DNA from 3 places in the Saccharothrix camelliae genome. Region 1 is predicted to be linked to each of the others. Evidence: riboswitches for the same ligand, from Rfam matches in the RefSeq annotation. Region 1 holds a riboswitch; each other region holds the start of a gene.
The links. Region 1 has a riboswitch for glycine ahead of gcvT (glycine cleavage system aminomethyltransferase GcvT). Riboswitches for the same ligand answer to the same signal wherever they lie in the genome.
Positions count from the first base shown of each region.

Region 2: it holds a riboswitch for glycine, as region 1 does, so the genes downstream of both, gcvH (glycine cleavage system protein GcvH) here and gcvT (glycine cleavage system aminomethyltransferase GcvT) in region 1, are expected to answer to the same signal.
Region 3: it holds a riboswitch for glycine, as region 1 does, so the genes downstream of both, gcvP (aminomethyl-transferring glycine dehydrogenase) here and gcvT (glycine cleavage system aminomethyltransferase GcvT) in region 1, are expected to answer to the same signal.

Region 1 is NZ_CP160453.1:3,279,156-3,289,039, reverse strand. It holds gene AB0F89_RS16190 (hypothetical protein) at 1-630, shown strand, start outside; gene AB0F89_RS16185 (malonic semialdehyde reductase) at 701-1,306, opposite strand; gene glyA (serine hydroxymethyltransferase) at 1,386-2,651, opposite strand; gene gcvT (glycine cleavage system aminomethyltransferase GcvT) at 2,667-3,770, opposite strand; glycine riboswitch at 3,893-3,991, opposite strand; glycine riboswitch at 3,992-4,080, opposite strand; gene AB0F89_RS16170 (DUF3817 domain-containing protein) at 4,145-4,447, opposite strand; gene AB0F89_RS16165 (hypothetical protein) at 4,444-4,863, opposite strand; gene AB0F89_RS16160 (helix-turn-helix transcriptional regulator) at 4,972-5,460, opposite strand; gene AB0F89_RS16155 (hypothetical protein) at 5,652-5,813, opposite strand; gene AB0F89_RS16150 (CaiB/BaiF CoA transferase family protein) at 6,218-7,342, opposite strand; gene AB0F89_RS16145 (acyl-CoA dehydrogenase family protein) at 7,342-8,490, opposite strand; gene AB0F89_RS16140 (N-acetyltransferase family protein) at 8,597-9,049, shown strand; gene AB0F89_RS16135 (acetyl-CoA C-acetyltransferase) at 9,106-9,884, shown strand, end outside.
Region 2 is NZ_CP160453.1:2,443,443-2,453,326, reverse strand. It holds gene AB0F89_RS12025 (ABC1 kinase family protein) at 1-1,208, shown strand, start outside; gene AB0F89_RS12020 (hypothetical protein) at 1,240-1,986, shown strand; gene AB0F89_RS12015 (transcriptional regulator) at 1,979-2,293, shown strand; gene AB0F89_RS12010 (glutathione peroxidase) at 2,290-2,775, shown strand; gene AB0F89_RS12005 (L-serine ammonia-lyase) at 2,814-4,178, opposite strand; gene gcvH (glycine cleavage system protein GcvH) at 4,183-4,563, opposite strand; glycine riboswitch at 4,681-4,776, opposite strand; gene ald (alanine dehydrogenase) at 4,970-6,076, shown strand; gene AB0F89_RS11990 (hypothetical protein) at 6,421-6,603, shown strand; gene AB0F89_RS11985 (hypothetical protein) at 6,610-6,984, shown strand; gene AB0F89_RS11980 (ABC transporter ATP-binding protein) at 7,033-8,166, shown strand; gene AB0F89_RS11975 (hypothetical protein) at 8,166-9,038, shown strand; gene AB0F89_RS11970 (ABC transporter ATP-binding protein) at 9,142-9,884, shown strand, end outside.
Region 3 is NZ_CP160453.1:3,522,889-3,532,772, reverse strand. It holds gene gcvP (aminomethyl-transferring glycine dehydrogenase) at 1-2,560, opposite strand, end outside; glycine riboswitch at 2,713-2,803, opposite strand; gene AB0F89_RS17340 (MerR family transcriptional regulator) at 2,900-3,466, opposite strand; gene AB0F89_RS17335 (bifunctional nuclease family protein) at 3,895-4,368, opposite strand; gene AB0F89_RS17330 (MerR family transcriptional regulator) at 4,513-5,208, opposite strand; gene garA (glycogen accumulation regulator GarA) at 5,223-5,684, opposite strand; gene gcvH (glycine cleavage system protein GcvH) at 5,798-6,181, opposite strand; gene AB0F89_RS17315 (CDP-alcohol phosphatidyltransferase family protein) at 6,240-6,827, opposite strand; gene AB0F89_RS17310 (hypothetical protein) at 6,897-7,139, opposite strand; gene AB0F89_RS17305 (anti-sigma factor antagonist) at 7,579-7,998, shown strand; gene AB0F89_RS17300 (ATP-binding protein) at 8,016-8,768, opposite strand; gene AB0F89_RS17295 (ATP-binding protein) at 8,894-9,325, shown strand; gene AB0F89_RS17290 (SigB/SigF/SigG family RNA polymerase sigma factor) at 9,322-9,884, shown strand, end outside.

The sequences.
Region 1 (9,884 bases):
GCCATCGCCGTCGCGGGCGGCATGGCTGCCGTGCTCGCGCTGGTCATGTGGACTTCCAACGCCACCGGCCTGCAGGGCCGGACGGTCGCGCAGACCGAGCAGGTCGGCGCCGCGGCCCAGGGCGACTACGGCGACGTCCAGGAACCCTTGGCCCCTCCGACCAGCGAGGAGGCGGCGCCCGTCGAGGAGCCCGCCGCCGAGGAGCCCGCGGGTCAGGCCGCGCCGGCGCCGTCCGGACCGCAGGTCACGCTGGTGGCCAAGACCGTGGACAAGATGGGCGAGGTGGTGCAGGACGGCGACGGCCGCACGCTGTACCGGTTCGACAAGGACGCGCCGGATCCGGCGAAGTCCAACTGCGAGGGGCAGTGCGCCGTCACCTGGCCGCCCGTGCTGACCGACGGCGCGCCGCGACTGCAGGGCGTCGACCCGGCGCTGGTCTCGACGGTGAAGCGGGCCGACGGCACCGAGCAGGTCACCCTGGACGGCTGGCCGCTCTACACCTACGCGAAGGACGAGGCGCCCGGCAAGTGGCGCGGTCAGGGCGTCGGCGGCACCTGGTTCGTGGTGCGGCCCGACGGCAAGCGCAACGTCGAGTGCCTGCCACCGGGGGTGACCGCGCCGGCCGCCTAGTCCACTGTGGAACGCCCTGATCCCCCGGCCCGGGGTTGGCCGGGGGATTCGGCCGTCGCGCAGCGGGCCGTCAGAGCACGCGCACGGCCTCGGCGAAGTCCAGCCGCGGGTTGCGCGGGTGGGTGCCGGAGTGGTCCGGGTAGCCGATGTTGACGATCACCAGCGGCAGTTGGGCGGTGTCGGCGAAGAACTCGCGGCGCACGCCCTCGGCGTCGAACCCGCTCATCGGGCCGGCGGCGAGGCCGGCCGCGCGAACGCCGACGATGAAGTAGCCGACCTGGAGCAGGGCGCTCGTCCTCGCCGCCTCGGTCCGCTTGGCGTCGTCGGCGAACGCCGCCTTCGCGCCGGCGAAGTGCGGGAACGTCCGGCCCAGGTGCTCGTGGAAGTCGGTGTCGGCGGTCAGCACCGCGGTCACCGGCGCGGCCAGCGTCTTGGCCCGGTTGCCCTCCGCCATGTGCGGCGCGAGGCGGGCCTTGGCCTCCTCGCCGCGGATGAACAGCACGCGCAGCGGCTGGCTGTTCATCGCGGTGGGTCCGTGCTTCACCAGGTCGTGGATCGCGCGGAGCTGGTCGTCGGTCACCGGTTCGCCGGTGAACGCGTTCGCCGTGCGCGCCTCGCGGAACAGCAGGTCCTGTGCTTCGCGCGGCAGCGCCAAGGCGTCGAGCGTGGTGGTCATGGTTCTTCTCCCGGTTGTCCCGTGCGCGGGTCGCGCACGGGACAACCTCCAGCAAACCCCAACTATTTCGTGGCGACGTTCACAGCGTCGGGTACAGCGGGTGCTTGGCCGCCAGCACCTCGACCCGCGCGCGCAGCTCCGCCAGGTCCGGCGAGGGCTGCAAGGCCGCCGCGATGACGTCCGCCACCTCGGCGAAGTCCGCCGCGCCGAACCCGCGAGTGGCCAGCGCCGGCGTGCCGACGCGCAGGCCGGAGGTCACCATCGGCGGGCGCGGGTCGTTCGGCACCGCGTTGCGGTTGACCGTGATCCCGACCTCGTGCAGCCGGTCCTCGGCCTGCTTGCCGTCCAGTTCGGACGCCACCAGGTCCACCAGCACCAGGTGGACGTCCGTGCCGCCGGTGAGCACCTTCACACCGGCCGCCGCGGCGTCGGGCCGCGACAACCGGTCGGCGAGGATCTTCGCGCCCTCGACCGTGCGCCGCTGCCGGTCGGCGAACTCGGGCGACGCGGCGTGCTTGAACGCCACCGCCTTGCCCGCGATCACGTGCTCCAGCGGACCGCCCTGCTGGCCGGGGAACACCGCCGAGTTGATCTTCTTCGCCAGGTCGGCCTCGTTGGTGAGGATCACCCCGCCGCGCGGGCCGCCGAGCGTCTTGTGGGTGGTCGTCGTCACCACGTGCGCGTGCGGCACGGGGCTCGGGTGCAGGCCCGCCGCCACCAGGCCGGCGAAGTGCGCCATGTCCACCATCAGGTACGCGTCGACCGAGTCGGCGATCCGGCGGAACTCGGCGAAGTCCAGCTGCCGCGGGTACGCCGACCAGCCCGCCACGATGAGCTTGGGCCGGTGCTCGGCCGCCAGCCGCTCGACCTCGGCCATGTCGACCCGGCCGTCCTCGTCCGACACGTGGTAGGGCACCACGTTGTAGAGCTTGCCGGAGAAGTTGATCCGCATGCCGTGGGTCAGGTGGCCGCCGTGCGCCAGGTCCAGGCCCAGGATCGTGTCGCCCGGCTGCAGCAGGGCGAACATCGCGCACGCGTTGGCCTGCGCGCCCGAGTGCGGCTGCACGTTCGCGAAGCCGGCCCCGAACAGCGCCTTGACCCGCTCGATCGCCAGCCGCTCGATGACGTCGACGTTCTCGCAGCCGCCGTAGTACCGGCGGCCCGGGTAGCCCTCGGCGTACTTGTTGGTCAGCACCGACCCCTGCGCCTGGAGCACCGACACCGGCGTGAAGTTCTCCGAGGCGATCATCTCCAGCGTGCTCTGCTGCCGGTGCAGCTCGGCGGCGACGGCGTCCGCGACCTCCGGGTCGAACTCCGCGAGGGAGGTGTTGAAGTGCTCGGACATGTGTGGGTCTCTCCCTTAGCTGTTGCGCTTGTAGAAGGGCAGCGCGACGACTTCGACCGGCTCGTGCTTGCCGCGGACGTCCACCGACAGCGCGGCGCCGGGCTCAGTGTTGCCGACGGCCACGTACGCCATCGCCACCGAGTACCCCAGGGTCGGCGACAGCGCGCCGCTGGTGACCTCGCCGATCCGCTCGCCGGCCGCGTCCAGCACCGGGTAGCCGTGCCGGGGCGCGCGGCGGGAGGTGGTCTTCAGGCCGACCAGCACCTGGTCGACACCCCGTTCGGCGACGGCGGCCAGGGCGTCGCGGCCGACGAAGTCGCCCGGCTTGTCGAGCTTGACCACCCGGCCGAGGTTGGCGTGGAACGGCGTGCGCTCGCGACCCAGCTCGTTGCCGTACAGCGGCATGCCCGCCTCCAGCCGCAGCGTGTCGCGGCAGCCGAGGCCGGCGGGCCTGAGGTCGTGCGGCGCGCCCGCCTCCAGCAGCGCCCGCCACACGTGCGCGGCGTCGTCCGGGGCGGTGAACAGCTCGAACCCGTCCTCGCCGGTGTAGCCGGTGCGGGCCAGCAGCACGGGCCTGCCCGCCACCTCGGTCGGGTACGACGCGTAGTACTTCACGCCGGCCAGGTCGGTCGGCGTGAGGCCCGCCAGGATGGCGGTGGCGTTCGGGCCCTGCACGGCGAGCAGCGCGTAGTCGGTCGACTTGTCCTCGACCACCGCGTCGAAGCCCCCGGCCCGCTCGACCAGCGCCTCGTGCACGACGGCGGCGTTGGAGGCGTTGGCGACGACCAGGTACTCGGTGTCGCCGAGGCGGTAGACGATCAGGTCGTCCACCACGCCGCCGTCGGCCTCGCAGATCATCGTGTAGCGGGCGCGGCCGACGCCGATCGCGGACGCGTGGCCGACCAGGGCGTGGTCCAGCGCGGCGCCCGCCTCCGGGCCGGTGAGCAGGATCTCGCCCATGTGGGTCAGGTCGAACAGGCCCGCCGACGTGCGCACCGCGTGGTGCTCGGCCAGCTCGCTGTCGTAGCGCAGCGGCATCCGCCAGCCCGCGAAGTCGGTGAACATGGCGCCCAGCGCCTCGTGCTCGGCGTGCAGGGGCGTGCGGCGGCTATCCATCAGGCGGGTCCTCCCTGGGTGCGGACATGCCGAAGGGCCGACCGGTCGGGTCGGCGGGCGGGCACGTCCGAAGGATTCACGAGCGAAAGGATGACACGGTCCATCGGAGACTCCTCGTCGAGTGAGCCTCCCCCTCTGTCATGGGCCTGAGAGCTTCACCACCCCGCGAGGGGCGGCTTGCACCGTGGGCGAGGCGCGGTGGCGCGCCTGCTTTCCAGAGTTGCCTTCGTCGGGCGGTAGCTGTGCCTGAGAGATTCCGGGGAGGATTTGCTCCTTCGGCGCCCCTGGTCGGGGACTCTCCCGCTCGACATCGACGGCCGTGTCCAGTTGTCGCCGCAGACGCTAGGCGTGCCGGACGGCCCTGGTCAACCCGGGGGTCACAGGGCCTTGGCGGCCCGGACGCTCTCGACCACCTTGCGCTCGGCGTAGAACGACACGAACGGGATCGTGCCGGCGAGCAGCACCAGGACGGTGCCCTTGATCGACCAGCGGGCCTTGAGCGCCAGGTCGACGGTGAGCACCAGGTAGACCGCGTAGAGGAAGCCGTGGACCGGGCCGACGACCCGCATCATGCCCTCGTTGCCGCCCGAGTACTTGGCGATCATCGCGACGACGAGCAGCAGCAGGCCGCAGCCGACGACGTAAGCCATGAACCGGAACCTGGTCAACGCGCCGCTCATCGCCCTGCCTTCCCCTCAACGGTGGTCCGCGCGTGGAGTTCGGCGAGCATGCGGTTGTAGGCCGCCAGCTCTTCGTCCTCGTCGTCCACCGCGGGTGCTCTGATGGGCTCAACGGTAACGACCGGCCGCGACGGCGCGACCACCGGCTCCGGGGCGGGCCCGTCGGCGGGCCCGGCCGAGGCCGCGGCGGCGTCCTCCGCCTTGCGGCGGGCGTCCAGCTTGACGATGCGCCACACCATGAACGCCGGGAAGAGGCCGAACAGCGGCCACTGGAAGACGTAGCCGAGGTTCTGGAAGGTGCCGCCCGCCTGGGAGAACCGCTCCCACTGCCAGTAGGCGAGGCCGCAGCACACGACCAGCGACGCCAGGCAGGCGGCCGCGATCAGCAGCCGCTTGGGGGTGATGAAGCCTTGCACGAGCTCAAGAGTACTTGCTCGGTCCACCAGGGCTGGGGCTCCCGCACAGGAGCCCGCCCCTCCGGGCGAGGGCTCCCCGACCTCAGGAGCCCGCCCGACTCGTCGGACCTAGGCGACGCCGTCCCGGCGTTGCCTCTGCAGCCTGGCCACGCACCAGGCCGCCGCGCTGCCCCGACGCAGGTGCTGGAGCACCGTCATCGGGCCGAGGCGCCGACCGAGGTCGGCGGGCGTGAGCCCGGCCGCCCGGTAGTCCAGAGCGCGCTGGTCCAGCGGGCTGATGCCCGCGTCCCACCACAGCTCCGCCTCGGACAGGTCGCCGACCAGCTGCCAGTAGCTGGCGGCGGCGGCGAGCAGGACCTCGGGCACCTCGGGCGCCCGCTTCCTCATCGCCGTCACGTAGGCCGGATCGGCGGACTCGACCTGCACGAGCCCGCGAGGTCCGCCGTTCGCCCGCTGCACCGGGATCCCCGGCGCGGACGGCGGGGCTTCCGCGAGCCACGCGTCCTTGATCCGGTTCACCTCCTGCAGCTCGGCGTCGTCCGAGCGCTCAGCCGCCCACTGCCGCAACAGCTCGTCGACTCCGGAGTCCTCGACCATTCTGCCTCCTCATCGGTCGAAGATCAGCCAATGCGACGCACCGTATTAGCGGGTACCGACAACCGCTAGACCCTTGTTTGTCCAAAACCCTGTTACCAGGGCGTTATAGCCCTCATTCCACCCGTACGGTGCAACGTTCGGGGCGCATAGTCACCGATCGTGACCGCATTGCGCGGACTTCGACGGGGGCCCTAGGCGAACAGGCTGCGGACGAAGGTGATGATCGACTCGGCGCCGGACTGGAGCCACCCGAGCGCGGTCTTCACCGCCCCCGCGGACTCGTTCGGCTGGGTGATCAGGAGGAACAGCACCAGCGCGACCGCCGCCAGCGTCACCACCTTCTTGACGTTCACTGATCGGTCTCCGTCCGTGTCACTGGGCAGGGCGGCGGGTCGCCGCTCCGGTCAGGTCGAGAGCCATGGTCCCCCATTCACCCGGAAGATGGCGGCCGGACCCGCCGTGATCGCCCGACCGGCCGCAAGAACGACCACGCAAACATGCATCAGCCCTGTTCAGGGTCACCCGAACGGACGATCAAGGGGACCTGTGGTCCCGCCGATCACCAAGGTACGGGCACTCGCCCACCCCCCTGGCACGGACACCGAGGTACAGCGACACCACCACCTCTGCACAGCCCATCACCTGATTGCGCCGAGGCACGCACGCAGCGTGACAAAGGCCGATGGCGGCTGCCACCTATTTCCGGTACCCCTTCAGGTGATTTTTCACGTCCTTTTTCCGGTGCCCGGCAGCCGGCTCAGCCGATCACGCCCGAACGTCGCAACGAGTTGATCTCGTCCTCGGCCAGCCCCAGCCCGGTCAGCACCTCGGCGGTGTGCTCCCCCGCCGCGGGCGGCGGGCCCGGCGTCGCGGCGGGCGTGCGGTCGAACCTCGGCGCGGGCGCGGGCTGCGCCACCCCTCCCACCTCGACGAACGTGCCGCGCCGGGCGTTGTGCGGGTGCCCCGGAGCCTCCCCGGGCGCCAGCACGGGCGCGAGGCAGGCGTCGGTCCCCTCGGCCAGCGCGGCCCACTCGTCCCTGGTCCGGGTGGCCACCGCCGCGCCGATGCGGGCCCGCAGCTCCGGCCAGTTCGCCGGGTCGTGCCTGCCGGGCAGGTCGGCGTCGGCCAGCCCGAGCACCGCCAGCAGGTCGGCGTAGAACTTGTCCTCCAGCGCGCCGACGCTGACGAACCGGCCGTCCGCCGCCTCGTACACGTCGTAGAACGGCGCGCCGCCGTCCAGCAGGTTCTCACCGCGCCCGCCGGGCCACGCGCCCGCCGACGACATGCCGTGCAGGAACGTCGTCAGCAGCGCCGCGCCGTCGACCATGGCCGCGTCGACCACCTGGCCGCGCCCGGACCGCTCCCGCTCGTACAGCGCCGCCAGCACCCCGAGCGCCAGCAGCAGCCCGCCGCCGCCGAAGTCGCCGACGACGTTGAGCGGCACGGTCGGCGGCGCGCCCGCCCGGCCGATCGGCTCCAGCGCGCCCGCCACCGCGATGTAGTTGATGTCGTGCCCGGCGCGGTCGGCCAGCGGGCCGTCCTGGCCCCACCCGGTCATCCGCCCGTAGACCAGCCGCGGGTTGCGGGCCAGGCACTGCGCCGGGCCGATGCCCAGCCGCTCGGTCACGCCCGGTCGGAAGCCCTCGACCAGCACGTCCGCCTCCGCGACCAGCCGCAGCACCAGCTCGGCGCCCTCGGGTCGGCGCAGGTCGACGCCGATCGAGCGCCTGCCGCGACCCAGCAGGGGCGCCTCCGTGCCGCCGCCGACCCGGTCCACCCTGGTCACCGACGCGCCGAGGTCGGCGAGCACCATGCAGCCGAACGGACCGGGCGCGAGCCCGGCCAGCTCGACCACCTCCAGGCCCTCCAGCGGCCCGGCCACTAGAGCGACCTCGCGATGATTTCCTTCATGATCTCGTTCGTCCCGCCGTAGATCTTCTGCACGCGCGCGTCCGCCCACGCGCGCGCGATCGGGTACTCGGTCATGTAGCCGTAGCCGCCGAACAGCTGCACGCACTCGTCCACGACCTGGCACAGCCGCTCGGTGGCCCACCACTTGGCCATCGCCGCCGTGGGCACGTCCAGCTTGCCTTCGAGGTGGTCCCGCACGCACTCGTCGACGAACGCCCTGGTCACGCGGGCCTCGGTGGCGCACTCGGCGAGCTTGAACCGGGTGTTCTGGAACTTGATCAGCTCCCGGCCGAACGCCGTGCGGTCCTTGACGTAGGCCAGCGTGAGGTCCACCGCCGCCTCGATGCCCGCCACCGACGCCACCGCGATGATCAGCCGCTCCTGCGGCAGCTGCTGCATCAGCTGGACGAACCCCTGGCCCTCGGTGGCGCCGAGCAGGTTCGCCGCGGGCACCCGCACGTCGTCGAAGAACAGCTCGGCGGTGTCCTGGCCCTTCAGCCCGACCTTGTCCAGCACCCGGCCGCGGCGGAAGCCCGGCGCTCCGGCGGTCTCCACGACGAGCAGCGAGATGCCCGCCGCGCCCTGGCCCGGGTCGGTCTTGGCGACCACGACGACCAGGTCGGCCTGCGCGCCGTTGGTGATGAAGGTCTTGGAGCCCGACAGCACGTACTCGTCGTCGCGGCGCAGCGCCCGCGTCCTGATGTTCTGCAGGTCGGAGCCACCGCCGGGCTCGGACATGGCGATCGCGCCGACGAACTCGCCGGAGGCCAGCTTCGGCAGCCAGCGGTGCTTCTGCTCCTCGGCGCCGTAGGAGTTGATGTAGTGGGCGACGATCCCGCTGTGCACGCTGTTGCCCCAGGAGCTGTCACCGCAGCGCGCCTGCTCCTCCAGCAGCACGGCCTCGTGCGCGAACGTCCCGCCGCCACCGCCGTACTCCTCGGGGATGGACAGGCACAGCAGGCCGAGCTCGCCCGCCTTGGTCCAGAAGTCCCGGTCCACCTGCTTCTGCGCGGCCCAGCGCTCCTGGTGCGGGACCGCCTCCTTCTCGAAGAACGCCCGGGCCAGCCGGCGCAGGTCGTCCAGGTCCTCGGTCATCCACGCGGAGCGGCGAGTCGGCATGGTCCCGACGGTGCCACCGGGCGGGCCGGACCGCCATGACCGCAGTGCGCCAGGGTGGCGGTTGATCGTGAGCGCAAATGTCAGGATCTTCCGGGACACTGGAGCCATGCGACTCCGGCGGCTCGGACCAGCGGACTGGGCGACGTGGCGGGACATCCGGCTCACCGCGCTGGGCAGCGACCCGGCGGCGTTCGGCTCGACGCTGGAGCTGGAGCGGGGGTTCGACGAGGCGCGGTGGCGCGAGCTGCTGGCGCCGGAGCGCGGGGTGCGGGTGGTGGCGGAGGACCCCGAGCCGGTCGGGCTGCTGGCCGGTGTGCCGCACGAACATCACCCCGACGTGCTGTACCTGTACTCCATGTGGGTCAAGCCGGAGTTCCGCCGGCGCGGTGTCGGCGAGGCGTTGATGAGCGACGCGCTGTCGTGGGCGCGGGAGCGCGGGTGGGCGCGGGTGCAGCTGCGGGTGTTCCGGGGCAACGAGACGGCCCGGCGGCTCTACGCGCGGCTCGGGTTCGCCGGCGAGGGCGAGATCATGGACTACCGGGTCGCCCGGATGAGCTAATAAGTCACCTCGCGCGGTCATGGGCAGCGGCCCGATCCGTGGTTACCGTTGAGTACATGAGCGAAGCCTTGATCTTCGACGCGGTGCGCACACCGCGTGGCAGGGGAAAGCGCGGATCGCTGCACAGCGTCAAGCCGATCACCCTGGCCTCCGGGGTGCTCGCGGCGCTGGCGCGGCGCAACGACCTGGACACGTCGGCGGTGGACGACGTGGTGCTCGGCGTCGTGTCACCGGTCGGCGAGCAGGGCTCGGACATCGCCCGCACGGCGGTGCTGGCGGCCGGCTGGGACCTGCGACCGGCGGGCGTGCAGCTCAACCGGTTCTGCGCGTCCGGCCTGGAGTCGGTGAACCTGGCCGCGGCCAAGGTGGCGTCCGGGTTCGAGGACCTGGTGGTGGCGGGCGGCGTCGAGTCGATGTCGCGGGTGCCGATGGGCTCGGACGGCGGCGCGTGGATGGCCGACCCGGAGACCAACATGGCGGTCAACTTCGTGCCACAGGGCGTGAGCGCCGACCTCATCGCCACGCTGGAGGGTTTCACCCGCGAGGACGTCGACGCCTACGCGCTGCGCTCGCAGCAGCGGGCCACGCTGGCCCGGGACAAGGGCTGGTTCGACCGGTCGCTGGTGGCCGTGGTCGACCAGAACGGCTCGGTCGTGCTCGACCACGACGAGGCGATCCGGCCGGAGACCACGCTGGACGCCCTGGGCAGGCTCAAGCCGAGCTTCGCGTTCCACGGCGACCTGGGCTTCGACGCGGTGGCGATCGACCGCTACCCGACCGTGGAGCGCATCGACCACGTCCACACGCCGGGCAACTCGTCGCAGATCGTGGACGG
Region 2 (9,884 bases), 840 kb from region 1:
TGGTGAAGGTGCAGCGGCCGGGCGTGCGGCGGGTCGCCGAGGCCGACCTGGACATCGTGGACCGGCTCGCCTCGACGTTGCACGACCGGACCAGGTGGGGCAAGGCGATCGGGGTGCGCGACCTGGCGGCCGGGTTCTCCGCGGCGTTGCGCGAGGAGCTGGACTTCCGGGTCGAGGCGCGCAACCTGGCCGCCGTGCGCGCGGCGTCCGCCGGTACCGACGTGGTGCTGCCGACCGCGCACGAAGAGCTCTGCACGGCCCGCGTGCTGGTGATGGAGCGGCTGGACGGCGTGCCGGTGCGGTCGGCGTCGCTGGACTCGGTCGACCGGGACGCGCTGGCCCGGACGCTGCTGGCCGCGCTGCTGCGCCAGGTGCTGGTCAACGGCGTCTTCCACGCCGACCCGCACCCCGGCAACATCATGCTGCTGCACGACGGTCGGCTCGGCCTGCTCGACTTCGGGTCGGTCGGCCGGATCGACGCGCAGCTGCGGGCGGCGCTCGGCAAGCTGCTGCTGTCGGTCGACCACGGCGACCCGGCCGGGCTGCGCGACGCGCTGCTGGAACTCGTGACCAGGCCGGACGAGATCGACGAGCAGCACTTGGAGCGCGCGCTCGGGCAGTTCATGGCGCGGCACCTGAGCACCGGGATGCGACCGGACGCGCAGATGTTCGGCGACCTGTTCACGCTGGTCTACCGGCACGGGCTGAGCATCCCGCCGGAGATCGCGGCGGTGTTCCGGGCGCTGGCCACGGTGGAGGGGACGCTGGCCGCGCTGTCGCCCGGGTTCAACCTCGTGGTCGAGTCGCGGACGTTCGCGGACCGGGAGTTCAACGCCCGCCTGACGCCGGAGTCGCTGCGGCGGACGGTGACCGAGGAGCTGCACGCGATGCTGCCGATGCTGCGCCGGCTGCCCCGGCGGGCCGATCGGATCTCCGCCGCCCTGGAGCAGGGGCGGCTGGGCGTGGGCGTGCGGCTGTTCGCCGACGACCGGGACCGGCAGTTCGTCGTCTCGCTGCTGCACCAGGTGATGCTGACCGTGCTGGGCGCGACGGCGGGCGTGATGGCGGTGATGCTGCTCGGCGCGGACGGCGGGCCGGAGGTCGGTCCGAACGTCTCGCTGTTCCAGCTCTTCGGCTACAACCTGCTGGTGATCAGCGTGCTGCTCGGGCTGCGGGTGGTGGTGACCATCTTCCGGCCGCGTGCTTGACCCATCCGGTTTGCGGTGCAAACCTGATTGGGTGGCAGACCTGCTGCGCGACCTGGAGGCGCTGCGCCGGCGGGCGCGGGAGGACCGGCACGCCTACCCGTTCCCGCTGCTGTTCTTCGGGATCGCGTCGTTCCTGGCGGTGCCGCTGCACGAGCCCGCCGCCGGGTCGCCCGAGCCGGGCGCGTGGTCGCCGCTGACGGTGCTCGGCGCGCTGCCCGACGTGCGGCACCCGGTGCTGCTCGGCCTGTACTGGCTGGTGGTGCTGGTGACCGGTGGCCTGGCGACCGTGTGGTGGTACCGCAGGCGCGGCGCGCGGGTCGGCATCGAGACGTCCACCAGGGGTTACCTCGGGGCGTTGGCGATCGGCCTGAGCGGGCCCGTGGTCGGTTTGGCGCTGGCCCACCTGCCGTTCCGCTTCCAGTCGGGCACGGGCGTCGGGCTGATCGTGCTCGCCGCGGCCACCGTGCTGTGGCACTGGAAGGCGCCCCGCCTGCCGACGGCGGCCGCGGCGGTGCTCGGCACGGCCGTGCTGCAGCAGGACCAGCCGGCGATCGGGCAGTTCATCGCGATCGGCCTCGGCCTGGTGGTGCTGGCGGCGTTGGAGCGCAGCACCCGGTTCACCACGACCACCGCGGCCTACCTGGTCGTGCTCTGCGCGTCCGCCACGATCACGCCGCTGACCGTCGCGCACCCGACCACGTGGTCGACGGCCGCCGTGGTCGTGCTGCCCGGCCTGGCCCTCGTCGTCGGCGGCCTGGTGGGCCTGCGGCGTGGCTGAGCACCCGACCGCGTCGCTGGACGACGTGGTGCACCAGAAGCACCGGCTGGGCATCCTGACCGTCGCGGCGGAGGCGAAGCGGGTCGAGTTCGGCTACCTGCGGTCCACCCTGGAGCTGACGGCGGGCAACCTGTCGCGGCACATCGCGGTGCTGGAGCGGGCCGGGCTGGTGGCCGTGGAGAAGGGCTACGACGGCAGGCGGCCCCGGACGTGGGTCGGCGTGACGGCGGCGGGCCGGGCCGCCCTGGCCGCCGAGATGGTGGCGCTGCGGGCGCTGGTCGAGCGGCACGTAGCCTCGCGGGCATGAGCATCCACGACATCCCGCTGCACACCCTGGACGGCGAGCCGTCGAGCCTGGGCGCGTTGGCGGGCAAGGCGTTGCTGGTGGTGAACGTCGCTTCCAAGTGCGGGCTGACGCCGCAGTACCAGGGCTTGGAGCGGTTGCAGGAGCGGTACGCCGAGCAGGGGTTCTCGGTGGTCGGGTTCCCGTGCAACCAGTTCGCCGGCCAGGAGCCGGGCACGGCGGAGGAGATCGCCGAGTTCTGCTCGACCACCTACGGCGTCACGTTCCCGCTGTTCGAGAAGATCGAGGTCAACGGCCCGTCCCGGCACCCGGTGTACGCGGAGCTGACCGCGTTCGCCGACAACGACGGCGCGGCGGGCGACGTGCAGTGGAACTTCGAGAAGTTCCTGCTCTCCCCCACCGGCGACGTCGTCGCCCGCTTCCGGCCGACCACCCAGCCGGAGGACGAGGCGGTCGTCAAGGCGATCGAGTCCGTCCTGCCGTGACCCGCGGGCCGGGGGCCGTCACCGACCCCCGGCCACGCTCAGCACTCGATGACGTTCACGGCCAGGCCGCCGCGTGCCGTCTCCTTGTACTTGACCTTCATGTCCTTGCCGGTCTCGCGCATGGTCTTGATGACCTTGTCCAGCGACACGAAGTGCGAGCCGTCGCCGCGCAACGCCATCCGCGCCGCCGTGATCGCCTTGATCGACGCCAGCGCGTTGCGCTCGATGCACGGGATCTGCACCAGTCCGCCGATCGGGTCGCACGTCAGCCCGAGGTTGTGCTCCATGGCGATCTCGGCCGCGTTCTCGACCTGCTCCGGCGTGCCGCCGAGCACTTCGGCCAGCCCGCCGGCCGCCATCGAGCACGCCGAGCCGACCTCGCCCTGGCACCCGACCTCGGCGCCGGAGATGGACGCGTTCTCCTTGAACAGCACGCCGACCGCGCCCGCCGTCAGCAGGAACCGCACCACCCCGTCGTCGGACGCGCCGGGCACGAACCGCGTGTAGTAGTGCAGCACCGCGGGCACGATGCCGGCCGCGCCGTTGGTCGGCGCGGTCACCACCCGGCCGCCGGCCGCGTTCTCCTCGTTCACCGCCAGCGCGAACAACGTCACCCAGTCCATCACCCGCAGCGGGTCGGTGGCGTAGTGCTCGGCGGTCATCCGCTGCCGCATCTCCGCCGCCCGCCGCCGGACCTTCAGCCCGCCCGGCAGCACGCCGTCGATCGTGCAGCCGCGCTCGACGCACTCCTGCATGACCGCCCAGATGTGCAGCAGGCCGGAGCGCACCGACGCCTCGTCCCGCCACGACAGCTCGTTGGCCAGCATCACCTCGCTGATCGACAGCCCGGTCTCCCGGCACCGCGCCAGCAGCTCGTCCCCGGTGCGGAACGGGTGGGCGAGCGGGGTCTCGTCGGCTTTGATCCGGTCGGCCCCGGTGGCCGTCTCGTCCACCACGAACCCGCCGCCGACCGAGTAGTACACCGCCGAGTCGACCTCGGTGTCACCCGAGTGGGCGGTGAAGCTCATGCCGTTGGGGTGCAGCGGCAACGACTTGCGCCGGTGCATCACCAGGTCGGGGTCCTCGGTGAACGCGATCTCCCGCTCACCGCCGAGCCGCAGCCGCCCGGTGGCCCGGATCTCGGCCACCCGCCGGTCGGCCTCGGCCGGGTCGACCTCCTCCGGCCGGTGGCCCTCCAGCCCGAGCAGCACCGCCTTCGGACTCCCGTGCCCGTGCCCGGTCGCGCCCAACGACCCGAACAGCTCCACGTGCACCCGGTCGACGGTCCCCAGCACCGGCCGCAGCCGGTCGACGAACATCACCGCCGCCCGCATCGGGCCGACGGTGTGCGAGCTGGACGGCCCGATGCCCACCGAGAACAGGTCGAACACGCTGATGGCCACGGCGTCAGTCCCCGGTCAGTTCCGCGTACTTCGCCGCGGTCAGCAGCCCGGTGGCGTCGGTCACCGCCACCTTGAACAGCCAACCCCGGCCGTACGGGTCGTTGTTGATCAATGACGGGTCGTTCACGGCCTCGTCGTTGACCGCCACCACCTCGCCGCTGACCGGCGCGTACAGGTCGCTGACCGACTTGGTCGACTCCAGCTCGCCGCACACGTCGCCGGACTTGACGACGGCGCCGACCTGGGGCAGCTCGACGAACACGATGTCGCCGAGCGACCCGGCCGCGTAGGAGGTGATGCCGACCGCCACGGGGTCCTGGGTACCCGGCGCCCAGTCCACCCACTCGTGCTCGGGCGTGTACAGCAGGTTGTCCGGAAATGTCACGACAGCTCTCCTCAAGGCAAGGTCCGGATCCCCTGCTCTGTCCTGGGACCTGAGAGCTTCACCGCGGCGTCGCGGCTTGCACCGTGGGTGCGCGTCGAGCGCGCTTTCCAGAGTCGCCTCACCCGAGCGGTTCTCGCTGCCTGAGAGTGTGCGGGGGTGCTTGCTCCTTCGGCGCCCCGGCACGTTCACCGAGGTCTCTCCCGCGCGGGTTCCGGCGCTGTCGTCGCGCCGCGGCCGATGTTCAGTTGGTTGGACGCACGCTAGGTGCCACACCAACGGGTGTCAACGCGACCACCGGCTTGTGCGATCGGCACAACCCGACCCCGGCCCGTTGGTGCCCGCCGCACGATGACACCGAAATCGCGTTACCGGACCTTGGGTGTAACACCGGCCGAAGGAGCCCACCGTGCGGATCGCCGTCCCCCGCGAGATCAAGAACCACGAGTACCGCGTCGCGCTGACACCGGCGGGCGCCCACGAGCTGGCGCAGCGCGGTCACGACGTGGTCGTCGAGACCGGCGCGGGCCTCGGTTCGGCGATCACCGACGAGGAGTACCTGGCCGCCGGCGCGAAGGTCCTGGCCACCGCGGACGACGTGTGGGCCGAGGGCGACCTGGTGCTCAAGGTCAAGGAGCCGATCGCCGAGGAGTACCCGCGGCTGCGCAAGGGGCAGGTCCTGTTCACCTACCTGCACCTGGCGGCCGACCAGCCGCTGACGCGGGCGCTGCTGGACTCCGGGACCACCGCCATCGCCTACGAGACCGTGCAGACGTCGAACGGCGCGCTGCCGCTGCTGGCCCCGATGTCCGAGGTCGCGGGCCGGCTGGCGCCGCAGGTGGGCGCGTTCGCGCTGATGAAGCCCTCCGGCGGGCGCGGCGTGCTGCCCGGCGGCGTGCCCGGCGTGCACCCGGCGCGGGTGGTCGTCATCGGCGGCGGCGTGGCGGGCCTGAACGCGGCGGCGATCGCCGTCGGCATGGGCGCGGACGTGCAGATCCTGGACACCAACGTGGACCGGCTGCGCCACATCGACGCCCTCTACCAGGGCCGCCTGCGCACGGTGACGTCCAACCGCTACTCGGTCGAGCAGGCCGTCCGCGAGGCCGACCTGGTCATCGGCGCGGTGCTGGTGCCCGGCGCGAAGGCGCCGAAGCTGGTGAGCAACGAGCTGGTGGCCGACATGAAGCCCGGCGCGGTGCTGGTGGACATCGCGATCGACCAGGGGGGCTGCTTCGCCGACTCGCGGCCGACCACGCACGCCGACCCGACGTACCAGGTGCACGACGCGGTCTTCTACTGCGTCGCCAACATGCCCGGCGCGGTGCCGCGCACGTCGACCTACGCGCTGACCAACGTGACGCTGCCGCACGCCGTGGCGCTGGCCGACCGGGGCTGGGAGGCGGCGCTGCGGTCGGACCCGGCGCTGGCGCTCGGCCTGAACGCGCACGACGGCCTGCTGACCAACCTGCCGGTCGCGCAGGCGCACGGGCTGGCCCACACGCCCCTGGAGCTCTGAGCGCCGGAACCGCGAAGGGCCCCGCTCACCAGGTGTGAGCGGGGCCCTTCGGCGTTGAGACGGCCCGCTCAACCAGCCTGGGGGTCACTGGGAGCGGGCCGCGTCACCAATCCTAGCCGGGATCGGGGGTCCGTGCCCAGCGGGCCCACCGAACCGGGGCGCATTTCGCCCCCCGGTGGCCAACGGACCGTGCGCGACCTCAAGCAAACGAGTGAATTCGGGGCGTAACGGGTAAGTCACGACGCCCTCACGGCCGATGCACAGGGCGGGAACCCCGCAGCTACGCAGCGGGGTCGTCCGCCCGCGTGGCGCGCTCGCCGCGCCACTCCCCGATCGGAGCGCAGATGGCTGAACCCGAGGGTTGGATCGACTGCCACGACCCGTTCGGACGAGACCGGTCGATGACCGTGCTCGTCGAGGACGACCGAGTTCTCCTGGTCGCACCGCCCGGCGAGTCCGCTGTGATGTCCGTCACGCAGACCCGTCGGCTGCACCGCCTGCTCGACCAAGTCGCCGACAGGATGTGAGCCGGCGTGGACGAGGCACTGCGGGCCGCCGTGCTGCGCCGGCTGGCGCTGCTGGACGAGGCCGCGGAGCGCGGTGAGGCGGACGCCCTCGTGCCGCTCGCGCGGTCCGAGATCCACCGCCTGGCCGACGGTTGGCGGCTGCTGCTGACCCTGCACCAACCGGACCCGGACGGCCGCTGCGGCGCCTGCCCGGGCATCCTGCGGCACAAGAAGTGGCCGTGCCAGGTGTGGACGATGGCCCACCAGCACCTCATCGGCGAGGGCGTGCCGCACCGCGAGCGCCGCCGCCCGCTGCGACCGCTGCGCCGCGCGGCCGACACCGAGACGACCACCGAGATACCGAGAGTGGCGTCGAAACCGCGACACGCACTACCCGAGTGAACCTCCTAGGGCAGGATGACGCCCGGTAGGAGTACTCGGGAGGGACGCGTGCACGACGGCACTGGCCGCATCGTGGTGCAGAACTTGACCAAGCAGTTCGGTCCGGTCGCAGCGGTGCAGAATCTGAGCTTCACGGTGGAACCCGGTTCGGTGACCGGCTTCCTCGGCCCCAACGGGGCGGGCAAGACCACGACGCTGCGCATGCTGCTCGGCCTGGTGACCCCGACCGCGGGCATCGGGCTGATCAACGGCAGGCCGTTCGACCAGCTCGGCAACCCGGCCCGGGTCGTCGGCGCGGTGCTGGAGGCGCAGGGCTTCCACCCCAAGCGCACGGCCCGCAACCACCTGCGGGTCTACGCCGCCGCGATCGGCATGCCCGACTCGCGCGCGGAGCAGGTGCTCCAGCTCGTCGGCCTCGGCGCGGCGGGCGACCGCCGGGCGGGCGGCTTCTCGCTGGGCATGAAGCAGCGGCTGGCCCTGGCCACCGCGCTGATCGGCGACCCGCAGATCCTGGTGCTCGACGAGCCGGCCAACGGGCTGGACCCGGAGGGCATCGCGTGGCTGCGGACGTTCCTGCAGTCCTACGCGCGCAGCGGGCGGACCGTGCTGATCTCCAGCCACCTGCTGGCCGAGGTCGAGCAGACGGTGGACCAGGTGGTCATCATCAGCCGCGGGCAGACCATGTACTACGGGCCGCTGGACCACCTGCGCGCCCAGCAGCAGGGCCGGGTGCTCGTGCAGCCGTCCGACGTCGGCGCGCTGGTCACGGCGCTGCGCGAGGACGGGATCGCCGCGGTCGAGCAGCTGCCGGACGGCCGCATCGCGGTCACCGGCGTCGAGGCCAAGCAGGTCGCGGACACCGCGCTGAAGGCGGGCGTGTCGATCTACGGCATCCAGGAGGAGAAGGCCGACCTGGAGCGGCTGTTCTTCCAGCTCACCAACGGCCAGTACGCGGCGCCGGGCCTGGGCCAGCAGCAGTACCAGCAACCACCGCCCGGTTACCAGCAGCAGTACCAGCAGCCCCCGCAGGGCTATCAGCAGCAGCAGTACCAGCAGGGCTACCAACAGCAGTACCAACAGCCCCCTCAGGGCTACCAACCACCACCGCCGGGACACCAGCCGCCGCCGCAGGACAACCCGTACGGTCAGCACGGTCAGGGCGGCCTCGGGGGCGGTGCGTGATGGGCAACCTGATCAAGTCGGAGTTCCGCAAGACGACCACCACGGGCCTGTGGTGGGGCCTGATGATCCCGACCGTGCTGATCGCCCTGGGCTGGGCGCTCGGCACCGGCGCCATCGGCAAGGGCCTGATGGACCTGATCAACAGCTCGGAGGCCGAGGAGCTGACCGAACTGCTCGGCGTCGACCCGTCGCAGTGGCAGGTGGCGCTGTTCGGCATGGCGCGCAGCATCAACGTGGCCACGATCTTCCCGATGATCTTCGGCGGCCTGGCGGTCGCGAACGAGATCAACCGCAAGACGATCACCACCACGTTCCTCACCGCGCCGAACAGGGTCGCCGCGATGACCGCGAAGATGGTCGTCTACATCGCCTGGGGCGCGATCTACGGCCTCGCGATCGTGGCCGCGGTGAGCATCGGCACCGTGATCACCTCGGACTCCGGCGCGCTGCCGGACGCCACCGGGTGGCTGGCGCTGGCCGGTGTCGGCATCCTGTCGTCGATCCTGATGACGATGTTCGGCGTCGGCGTCGGAGCGCTGATGACCAGCGTCGTCGGCACCACCGTCGTGCTGCTGCTCTACATGCTGCTGGTGGAGAACGGCATCCAGCTGGTGCTGGCCTCGCAGGGCCTGCCGGAGATCATCGGCTTCCTGCCCAACGGCGCGGTGAACGGCCTGACCGGCTCGGTGGCGTCGTCGCTGTTCCTGTCGAACGCGGGCGTCGTGCCGGACGACCTGGTCGAGGTGATGCGGACCATCGCGGGCGCGCTCGGCGCGTTCGACTGGTGGTTGAGCGGCCTGGTGTTCCTGGTCTGGACGGCCCTGTTCTTCCTCGGCGGCTGGGCCGCGACCCAGCGCAAGGACATCACCTGATCCAGTGATCCAGCACTGCTGACGAGGCCGTCCCGAAGTCCGGGGCGGCCTTCGTCGCACCGGGGTTCGCGAAACTGTCGGCGCCGCGACCTATGTTGGACCCGTGACTCGTTCCGACGGCTGGATCCGCAGGCTCGCCTCCGCGTGCTGGCAGCACCGCTCCCTGGTGGTGTGGTCGGTGCTGGCCGCCGTCGTCGGCGTCGGCCTGCAGGCCGTCGGGCCCCTGCTGATCAAGGTCGCGGTGGACGACGCCGTGGCCGGCCGCACGGACCGGCTCGCGTGGCTGGCCGTCGTCCTGGTCGCCCTGGAGCTGCTGACCTTCGGCACCGCGTTCGTGCGCCGCTACCTGGGCGGCCGGCTGGCCGTCGACGTGCAGCACGACCTGCGCCAAGCCGTGTTCGGCGCCGTGCAGCGGCTGGACGGGCCCAAGCAGGACGCGCTGCGCACCGGCCAGGTCGTGTCCCGCTCGATCACCGACCTGCAACTGGTCAACAGCCTGCTGTCGATGACGCCGCTGGCCTTCGGCACGGTGGTGTTCGCGCTGGCGGCCCTGGTGGCGATGTTCTGGCTGTCACCGCTGCTGACCGTGATCGCGCTGGTGATCGTGCCCGCCGTCGGGGTGGTCGCGGCGCGCAGCAGGCTGACGCTGTTCCCGGCCACCTGGTCGGCGCAGCAGCGCGCGGCGGACGTGGCGCAGCACGTCGAGGAGACCGTCACCGGCGTGCGGGTGGTGAAGGGCTTCGGGCAGGAGGCGCGCGAGGTCGCCCGGCTGGAGTCGCGGGCCAGGCTGCTGTTCGCCGAGCGGATGCGCGCGGCCCGGCTGACCGCGCGCCCGTCGGCCACGTT
Region 3 (9,884 bases), 240 kb from region 1:
CCGGGAACGACATGGTCGGCGCGTGCAGCCCGTAGTCGGCCAGCCGCTTCGCCACGTCGTCCACCGTCACGCCGGTCGCCTTGGTGATCGGCCGCAGGTCGAGGATGCACTCGTGGGCCACGAAACCGCCCTCGCCGGTGTACAGCACCGGGAAGTGCTCGTCCAACCGCCGCGCCACGTAGTTCGCCGCCGCCACCGCCGTCAGCGTCGCCCGCCGCAGGCCGTCGGCGCCCATCATCCGCACGTAGGCCCACGAGATCGGCAGGATCGACGCCGAACCCCACGGCGCGCCGCTGATCGGGCCGACACCGGTCGCCGGACCGGCCGCCGGCTGCAGCGGGTGGTTCGGCAGGAACGGCGCGAGGTGGGAGCGGACGCCGATCGGACCGACGCCCGGACCGCCGCCGCCGTGCGGGATGCAGAACGTCTTGTGCAGGTTCAGGTGCGACACGTCCGACCCGAACTTCCCGTACTGCGCGAGCCCGATCAAGGCGTTCAGGTTCGCGCCGTCGACGTACACCTGGCCGCCCGCGTCGTGCACCAACCCGCACACCTCGCGCACGGTGTCCTCGTACACGCCGTGCGTCGACGGGTAGGTGATCATGATCGCGGCGAGCGAGTCGCGGTGCGCCTCGATCGTCGAGCGCAGGTGCTCCACGTCCACGTTGCCCCGGTCGTCGCACTTGACGACCACGACCCGCATCCCGGCCATCACGGCGGACGCCGCGTTGGTGCCGTGCGCGCTGGACGGGATCAGGCACACGTCGCGGTGCGCGTCGCCGTTGGCGCGGTGGTAGGCGCGGATCGCCAGCAGGCCGGCGAACTCGCCCTGGCTGCCCGCGTTCGGCTGCAGCGACACCGCGTCGTACCCGGTGACCTCGGCCAGCCACCGCTCCAGGTCACCGATGATCGTCAGCAGCCCCTCGGCGTCCGACGCGGGCGAGAACGGGTGCAGGTCGGCGAACTCGGGCCAGGTGATCGGCTCCATCTCGGCCGTCGCGTTCAGCTTCATCGTGCACGAGCCCAGCGGGATCATGCTGCGGTCCAGCGCGACGTCCTTGTCCGACAACGCCCGCAGGTAGCGCAGCAGCGCGGTCTCGGAGCGGTGCGCGTGGAACACCGGGTGGGTCAGGTAGTCGCTGGTGCGGCGCAGGTCGGCGGGGATGCCGTCGGCGGTGTCGGCGTCCAGCCCGTCCACGTCGGAGACGGTCACGCCGAACGCCTCCCACACCAGTTCCAGGTGCTCGCGGGTGGTGGTCTCGTCGCACGCGATCGACACCACGTCGGCGTCGACCTGCCACAGGTTCACGCCCAGGTCGCGCGCGGCGGCGACGACGGCGGCGGCACGGCCCTCGACGCGAGCGCGCACGGTGTCGAAGAACTCGCCGTGCACGACCTCGACGCCGCCCTCCAGCAGCCCGGCCGCCAGCACGGTGGCCATCCGGTGGGCGCGGGTCGCGATCGCCTTCAGGCCCTCCGGGCCGTGGTAGACCGCGTACATCGACGCGATCACCGCGAGCAGCACCTGCGCGGTGCAGATGTTGCTGGTCGCCTTCTCCCGGCGGATGTGCTGCTCGCGCGTCTGCAGGGCGAGGCGGTAGGCGAGCGAGCCGTCCGCGTCCACCGAGACGCCGACCAGCCGGCCGGGCAGCTGCCGCTCCAGGCCCTGGCGCACGGCCATGTAACCGGCGTGCGGCCCGCCGAACCCGATCGGCACGCCGAACCGCTGCGTGGTGCCGACCACGACGTCCGCGCCGATCTCGCCGGGCGGGCGCAGCAGCGTCAACGACAGCAGGTCGGCGGCGACCACGGCCTGGGCGCCGGCCCCGTGGATCTCCTCGATGAGGCCCGCGTGGTCCCGGACGACGCCGGACGCGCCGGGGTAGGACAGCAGCACGCCGAAGAAGTCGCCGCCCAGGCCGAGCCCTTCCAGGCCCTGCGACAGGTCGGCGGTCACGATCTCGATGCCCAGCGGCTCGGCGCGGGTCTCGATGACGGCGAGGGTCTGCGGCAGCGTGTCCTCGTCCACGACGAACTTGTCCGACTTGGACCGACCGGCGCGGCGCACCAGCGTCATCGCCTCGGCGGCCGCGGTGGACTCGTCCAGCATCGAGGCGTTGGCCAGCGGCAGGCCGGTCAGGTCGCCGACCACGGTCTGGAAGTTCAGCAGCGCTTCGAGGCGGCCCTGGGAGATCTCCGGCTGGTACGGCGTGTACGCGGTGTACCAGGCGGGGCTCTCCAGCACGTTGCGGCGGATCACCGGCGGGGTGGTGGTGCCGTAGTAGCCGAGGCCGATCATCTGCGTCATCGGCCGGTTGCGGGCGGCGAGGGCGCGCAGCTCGGCCAGCGCCTCGGGCTCGGTGGCGGGCTCCGGCAGGTCCAGCACCAGGTCGCGCTCGCGGATCGACGGCGGGACGGCGTGCTGCGCCAGTTCCTCCAGCGAGCCGACACCGATGACGTCGAGGATGCGGGCCAGCTCCGCGGGCCGCGGGCCCACGTGCCGGTCGGCGAACGGGGTGCCGTGTTCGAGCGCGGCGAGGGGGATGCGGTCCTGCGTCATCGGTGCTGGCCTCCAGGGCTCCGGACAGACTTCTGCCGTTGCCCTCCCCCTCTGTCTTCTGCCCGGCGCCGGGCGCCTGAGAGCTTCACCCGGCGTGACCCGGGCTTGCACCGTCGGCGGGGTCGGTTGCCCGACCCGCTTTCCAGAGGCGTCTCACCCGCGCGGTCCTTGCGCCTGAGAGGTTCCGGGGAGGATTTGCTCCTTCGGCGCCGAGACTGGCTCGGACTCTCCCGCGCGGGATAAAGCGACTACGCGCGAGAGCGTACCCGCTGGACGTGCGCGTCATACCGCTCGCGCGACGTGGATCTCACCGCCGACCCGCGACCGGGGGCGCGGGGGTCAGCCGATGGCCCGGGTGCGGCGGCGGCGGGACAGCTCGTCGTCGGCCGCTTCCACGATCTCGGCGCCGTCCACGCGTTCCGCCGGGAAGTCGTGGATCGTCCCGCTGATCTCGCGCATCGCGCCGCTGACCGCGATGCCGAACACCCCTTGGCCGCCCTGCAGCAGGTCGACCACCTCCTCCGGGGAGGTGCACTCGTAGACCGTGGTGCCGTCGCTGAACAGCGTGATCCGGGCCAGGTCCTGGACGCCGCGGCGGCGCAGGTGGTCGACCGCGACCCGGATGTTCTGCAACGAGACGCCGGTGTCCAGCAGCCGCTTGACGACCTTGAGGACCAGGATGTCCTTGAACGAGTAGAGCCGCTGGCTGCCTGAGCCGTGGGCACTCCTTATCGTCGGGTTGACCAGCCCGGTGCGTGCCCAGTAGTCGAGCTGGCGGTAGGTGATGCCCGCGATCTGGCACGCGGCGGGGCCGCGGTACCCGACCAGTTCGTCCGGCAGCGAGGAGTCCGGGAACAGCTCACCCTGTTCGCCGGATCCGGCCCGGATGGGCGCTTCCTCGACCACGCCTGCCTCCCCTCGGTCCGGTCACGACGACCGGCGACCAACGTGAAGCCGCCCCGGTGTCGCGGAACCACACCGTGACAATTCACCTGAGTTCGACGGTAAGACCGGGTAGGGGGCAGGTCAACGCGACGCGCGGGGCGTGTCTGACCTCAACGTGAGGTTGAGGTTGAGAGAGCCGCCCGTCGTAAGCCATTCGGGTGACGTTTAGTGATCGTTTAGCGGAGCATCATTGACGTTGTGTAACCCATAGGAGTGACACCTGCGGGTGGCACGCGGGGTTGATCCACAACTCACCGCAACACTTGCGAGGGGCCGTGCGCGGCTTGCCGGCCGACGTCCCGGCCCTTCGCAGGCGGGCACGGCGAAGCCCCGGTCCGCGAGCGGCAACCCGTGGACCGAGGCGTCGTGCGAAGTGCGGAGCGGGCGGTCTACGTGTCCGCGCCGCGGAAGTCCTCCGGCGAGATCGAGTCGAGGAACTCGCGGAACTTCTCGACCTCGTCCTCCTGCTCGTCCGGGATGATCAGGCCCGCCTCGGCCAGCACCGACTCCTCCGCGTGGATCGGCACGCCGATCCGCAGCGCCAGCGCCACCGAGTCGCTCGGCCGCGCCGAGACCCGGATGTCGCCGTCGAACACCAGCTCCGCGAAGTAGGTGCCCTCCTGCAGGTCGGTGATCCGCACCTGCTCCAGCTGCCGGCCGAGCGCCCCGATGACGTCCTTCAACAGGTCGTGGGTCAACGGCCGGGCAGGACGGACTCCCTGCTGCTCCAACGCGATCGCCGTGGCCTCGACCGATCCGATCCAGATCGGCAGGTACCGCTCGCCCTCGGTTTCGCGCAGCAGCAGGATCGGCTGGTTCGCGGGCAGTTCCACCCGCACGCCGACGACGCGCATCTCGCTCATCGGGTCTCGCCTCCCTCAGCGCGCTGAAATTCTGGCGTCCCCGCTACCTCACGAGGATCCCCCACGTACGGTTTCGACGCTACCCGCCAAGCGGGCTCTGTGCGCAACCGCCCGCCCTCATCGAATCACGATGCGGACACGCGTTCACCTCGGCGAAACGCGGGTGCCCGCAACTCCACCCGTGACGTCGCGCAAACCCACCTTCACCAGCAGTGAGTGCAGCGTCACGGAGAGCGCCGCCAACTCGCGCACGACCTCGTCCACCGCGGCCCGGTCGCGGTGCCGGTGCGCCGCGCCGACGACCTGCTCCACCAATCCGACCTCGCGGTCGGCCGCGGCCCGGAACGGGCGCAGGTGCCGCGCCTCCAGGCCGTGCGCGACCATCGCCCGCACGGTCGACGCGATCTGCACCGCCTCGTGGTCGTAGAACCCGCCCGCACCGGCCTTCACCAGGCCGTTCTGCTCCAGGTCCGCCAGCACGCCCGGCTCGATGCCCGCCCGCGCCAGCAGGTCCTCGCGGGTGACCCGCTGCCCGGCGGCCGGGGTGGGGTCGACCGCGCGCAACGCCTTCGACGCGGCCTGGTCGGCCGCGTCCAACTGCTCCTTGATGACCTTCAGCGGCAGGTAGCGGTCCCGCTGCGCGGCCAGCACGTAGCGCAGGCGGTCCACGTCCGCGGCCGTGAACTGCCGGTAGCCCGACGGCGTGCGCGCCGGGCGGACCAGCCCTTCGGACTCCAGGAACCTGATCTTGGAGATGGTGACGTCGGGGAAGTCGGGTCGCAGCAGCGCCAGCACCGCCCCGATGCTCGACCCCCCGCGTGGCCGCCCGGCCGCCGTCACCGGAGCCCCATCGCTCAGGCCCCCTGGCCCCCGGCGCCCGGACCGGTCAGGAACACCAGGCGGAACTTGCCGATCTGCACCTCGTCGCCGTTGGCCAGCACCGCCTGGTCGACGGGCTCGCGGTTGACGTAGGTGCCGTTGAGGCTGCCCACGTCGATCACCACGAACTCGCCGCCCTCGCGGCGGAACTCGGCGTGGCGGCGGGAGACCGTCACGTCGTCGAGGAAGATGTCGCTGTCGGGGTGCCGCCCCGCGCTGGTCGTGTCGCGGTCCAGCAGGAACCTCGACCCCGCGTTGGGGCCGCGCTTGACCACGAGCAGAGCCGACCCGGCGGGCAGCGCGTCGACACCCGCGACGGCCGGCTCCTGGGCGGGCGCCTCGGCGCCCTCGACCTCGGCGAGGAAGTCGGCCCGGAAAACGGAGGTCCGCTCCGGGGACTGCTCCGGCGGAACGCCTGGCCCGTCGTTCGTGCTCACCTGAGCTCTCCTCCTGCTGCTGGAACTCTCGAGACCGCTAGAACCTATCGTGCCCGAACCCTTGTCCGAGGAGCGGCTCCCCCACCGACCGAAGAGCCGCCGGAAGATCGACGTCACCCCTGGGCCGCCAGCTCCTGGTACGCGGCGGCGTCCAGCAGGTCGTCCACCGCGGTGGGGTCCTCCAGCCGGAGCTCCACCATCCACCCCTCGCCGTACGGGTCCGAGTTGACCAGGTCGGGCTGCTGGTCCAGCGAGTCGTTGCGGGCGACGACCTCGCCGGCGAGCGGCGCGTAGATGTCCGACACGCTCTTGGTCGACTCCACCTCGCCCAGCGTCTGACCGGCCGCGACCTGCTCACCGAGTTCGGGGAGCTGGACGAACACGACGTCGCCGAGCTGTTCCTGGGCGTAGTCGGTGATGCCCACGCGCACGGTGTCCTCACCCGTGCGCAGCACCCACTCATGTTCCTCGGTGTACTTGAGCTCCTCGGGAATCACCGCGGTGTGCTCCTTCAATGACGGTGGATCTTCGCAACCGGATCTTCCCACGTCCCGCTCAGCGGGGCGCGACCCCCGGCCGTCGGCGCATCGCCAGGGTGAACTGGTACACGTACAGCACTCCGGACCACAGGTACAGGGCCCCGCCCCAGACCATGAACGCGTAGGCCACCGGCCGAGCGATCTGGGCGGCGGTCGAGGAGCCCTGGGCGAGCAGCAGCATGGGGAACGCGTAGAGCAGGTTGAACGTGGCCGCCTTGCCCAGGTAGTTGACCTCGAACGGCCCGTAGCCGCGGGCCCGCAGCACGGGCAGGCAGACCCCGACGACCGCCTCGCGGGCCACCAGCACCACCGCCACCCACCAGGGCACGATGCCGCGCACGACGAACGCGACCAGGGTGGCCAGGATGTAGAGGCGGTCGGCGGCCGGGTCGAGCAGCGCGCCGAGCTTGCTCGCCTGGTCGAGCCAGCGGGCGATCTTGCCGTCGAGCCAGTCGGACAGGCCCGCCGCGACCAGCACGACCAGCGCCCAGCCGTCGGCGCGCGGGCCGAGCAGCAGGTACAGGAACAGGGGCACGCCGAGCAGCCGCAACACGCTGAGCGCGTTCGGGATGGTCAGCAGCCGGTCGGCTGGGTCGCGCGGCACGCCCGAACTGTAGCCGGCCGCCCGGCGCGCCCCGGTGGCCGACTCGCGGAAGCCGGCCGGGCGCCGGGCTCAGTTGGTCGAACGGGTGCGGCTCCAGCCGCGGCTCTGCAGTTCGGCGCCGGTGAGCGCCTGCGGACGACCTCGGTCGTCGACGCCGACCCACCGGGCCCGGAAACCTTCGAGCACGTAGGCGTGGCCCTTGCTCCAGACCACGCTGCACGGGGCCGTGGGCAGCGTTGCCGCGCCGCTGGTGCCGACGCGCGCCGCCTTCGGCTTCGCGGGCTCTGACTCGGTTTCCGTCGTGGTGCTCATGTGAAATCCCTCCACCAGGGTTGTCGCGCACGGCTCTCGTGGCGTTATCCCCGTCACCGGATTGTGCGGGACTGTGGTGAGGACCACCTCCGCATTCGTGCCCGGTCCCGGTCGGCGGGCGGTTGGGCCGGCCGAGTTGCGCCGGACCGCCGGAACGCTTCGCATGAGGTGTAACCGGCCCCGCCGGGACCAAACCGCTCACCGTCCGTCATGCGCCGCACACCGTGCAACGCACTACACTGGTACCGATCAGGCCGCCACCCGCCGGCTTGTGGTGCCGCCACGGGCTCCGTACGGTGGGTGGCGCAGCGGTTGAGCCAACAGCCGCGCCGGGAAGTCCGGCTAGCGGGCACGTTCCGCCACGCTGCTGTCCAGTGCTGCGCACCCATTGGTGCGCCGGGCTTCCCACCCAGCGGTTCCAGCTGAAGAGGAGTGCCTCGTGACTGTTCAAGATCCGGACGTCGTGACGACGGGCGGAGTCGAGTCCGCCGCGGCCGACAGCCCGCGGGTCGGACAGCTCGGGCTCATCGCGCGCAACCCGGCCGAGGGCGTCACCGTGGTCTCGGTGAGCGGCGAGGTCGACATGCTCACCGCGCCGCAGCTGCGGGCCGACGTGCTGGGGCGCCTCGACGCGAGCGACGTGGTGGTGCTGGACATGTCCGGGGTGAGCTTCCTCGGCTCCGCCGGGCTGGCGGTGCTGGTGGAGGCGTCGCAGCAGGCCAAGCGGCGGGACGCCTCGTTCCGCGTCGTGGCCGTCGAGCGCGCCGTGACGCGCCCGCTGGCCGCGACCGGCCTGGGCGAGGTGTTCAGCGTGTTCGAGTCGGTCGAACTGGCGCTGGAGGCCCGCACGGCCCTCTGAGAACGATCCGGACGGGTCTAGTCGTGCGGCACCATGTCGATGACCTGATCCACGCCCGCCGCGACCAGAGCGCGGCGGGCGTGGCCGTTTTCGGGCGCGCGCACGACGACGCGGTTGCCCGCCGCGGCGGCGGCCTCCGCCACCGCGCGCAGGCCGCGGATCAGGCCCTCGTTGCGCTCGCCGAGCGCGCGCAGGTCCACGACCACGGGCACCGTCCCGCCGCGGGCGGCGGTGAGGATGCGCCGGCGGACGGCGGGCGCGGCGTGCGCGGGCACGTCGCCTTGCACCTCCACCTCGACCCAGCCCTCGCACGCGGTGACGCGGACCGGGTCGACGGGCGGTGGCGCCGGGAAGGTGCCGCGCGCACGTCGCCCTGCCGAGAGGACGAGGGTGACGGTGGTGCCGCCGGGTTGGCGGTCGACCAGCACCTCGTCGACGTTCTCGCGCATCAGCAGCAGCCCGCGGCCGCGGGCCGAGAGCGTGGGCGGTGGCACGCGCCAGGCTCCGTGGTCGGTGACCACGACGTGCACGCTGCCATCGGGACGGCCGTCCGCGTCGATGTGGACGGTGCCCTCCTCCCCTGGGCGGTAGGCGTGCTCCACGGCGTTGCTGGCGGCCTCGTTGACCGCGATGAGCAAGTCGTACCGGTCGTCATCGGACAGGCCCTCGGTGGCCAGCCAGGCGTCCAGTCGAGCGCGCACCTCCGAGAGCTGCCCGGCGCGTGCCGGGAACTCCAGTGCAAAGTGGTGGTCCGCGAGTTGATCGGTCAAAAGCCCTCCCCGTCGCACCAGTCAGTCTTCCCGGCCCGCGTGTCGCCTACACGTGTGAGCTGCGATCAATTCGGGTACCGATACCGTCAGCAGCACAACGAGAGAGAACGGACGACGAGGTGAGCGTGTCGCACACTGAGCCGCGAAGCGGTGAGTCGGAGAACGCCCTGGCCGGGGTGGAGTTGCGGATGGCGGCCGATCCCACGCAGCTGTCGGTCGTGCGTGCGGTGGCGGCCGACATCGCCATGCGGCAGGACTTCGACCTCGACTCCATCGAGGACTTGAAGCTGGCGGTGGACGAGGCGTGCTCGACCCTCATCTCACTGGCCGCGCCGGACACCGTGCTGAGCGCGCAGTTCGTCGTGGTCGACGGGTCGGTGCAGGTGTTCACCAAGGTGGGTTCGCAGCGGTCGGCGCCTCCCGACCGGGACAGCTTCGGCTGGCGCGTGCTGAGCGCGCTGGTCGACTCGGTCACGACGTGGGTCGCGCCGCAGGCGGACGCGTACGAGGTGCACATCGACCTGGTGAAGCGGTCGTTGGGAACGGTGGATGCGTGACGAGGTCGGACGGGGGCACGACGCGGTCCAGCAGCCAGGGTGACTACGACCACCTGGCGCCGCTGTTCGTCCGGCTCGCCGCGACCGCGAAGGACGACCCGGCGCGGGAGCGGTTGCGCGACGAGCTGGTGACCGAGCACCTGCCCGTGGCCAAGCACATCGCCCGGCGGTTCGGCCACCGCGGTGAGCCGCACGACGACCTGGTGCAGGTGGCGACGGTCGGGCTGATCAACGCGGTGGACCGGTTCGACCCGGAGCGCGGCAGCGACTTCCTGTCGTTCGCGGTGCCGACGATCATGGGCGAGGTCCGGAAGTACTTCCGGGACTCCAGCTGGTCGGTGCGGATGCCGCGGCGGCTCAAGGAGCTGCACCTGGCGATCAACGCCGGGTCGGCGCGGCTGTCGCAGGAGCTGGGCCGGGCGCCGACGCCGAGCGAGCTGGCCTCGCACCTGGGCCTGAGCCGGGAGGAGATCCACGAGGGGCTGGCGGCGGGCAACGCCTACCACAGCGCGTCGCTGGACGACCTGCTCGTGGCCGACGACAGCTCCATCTCGCTGGG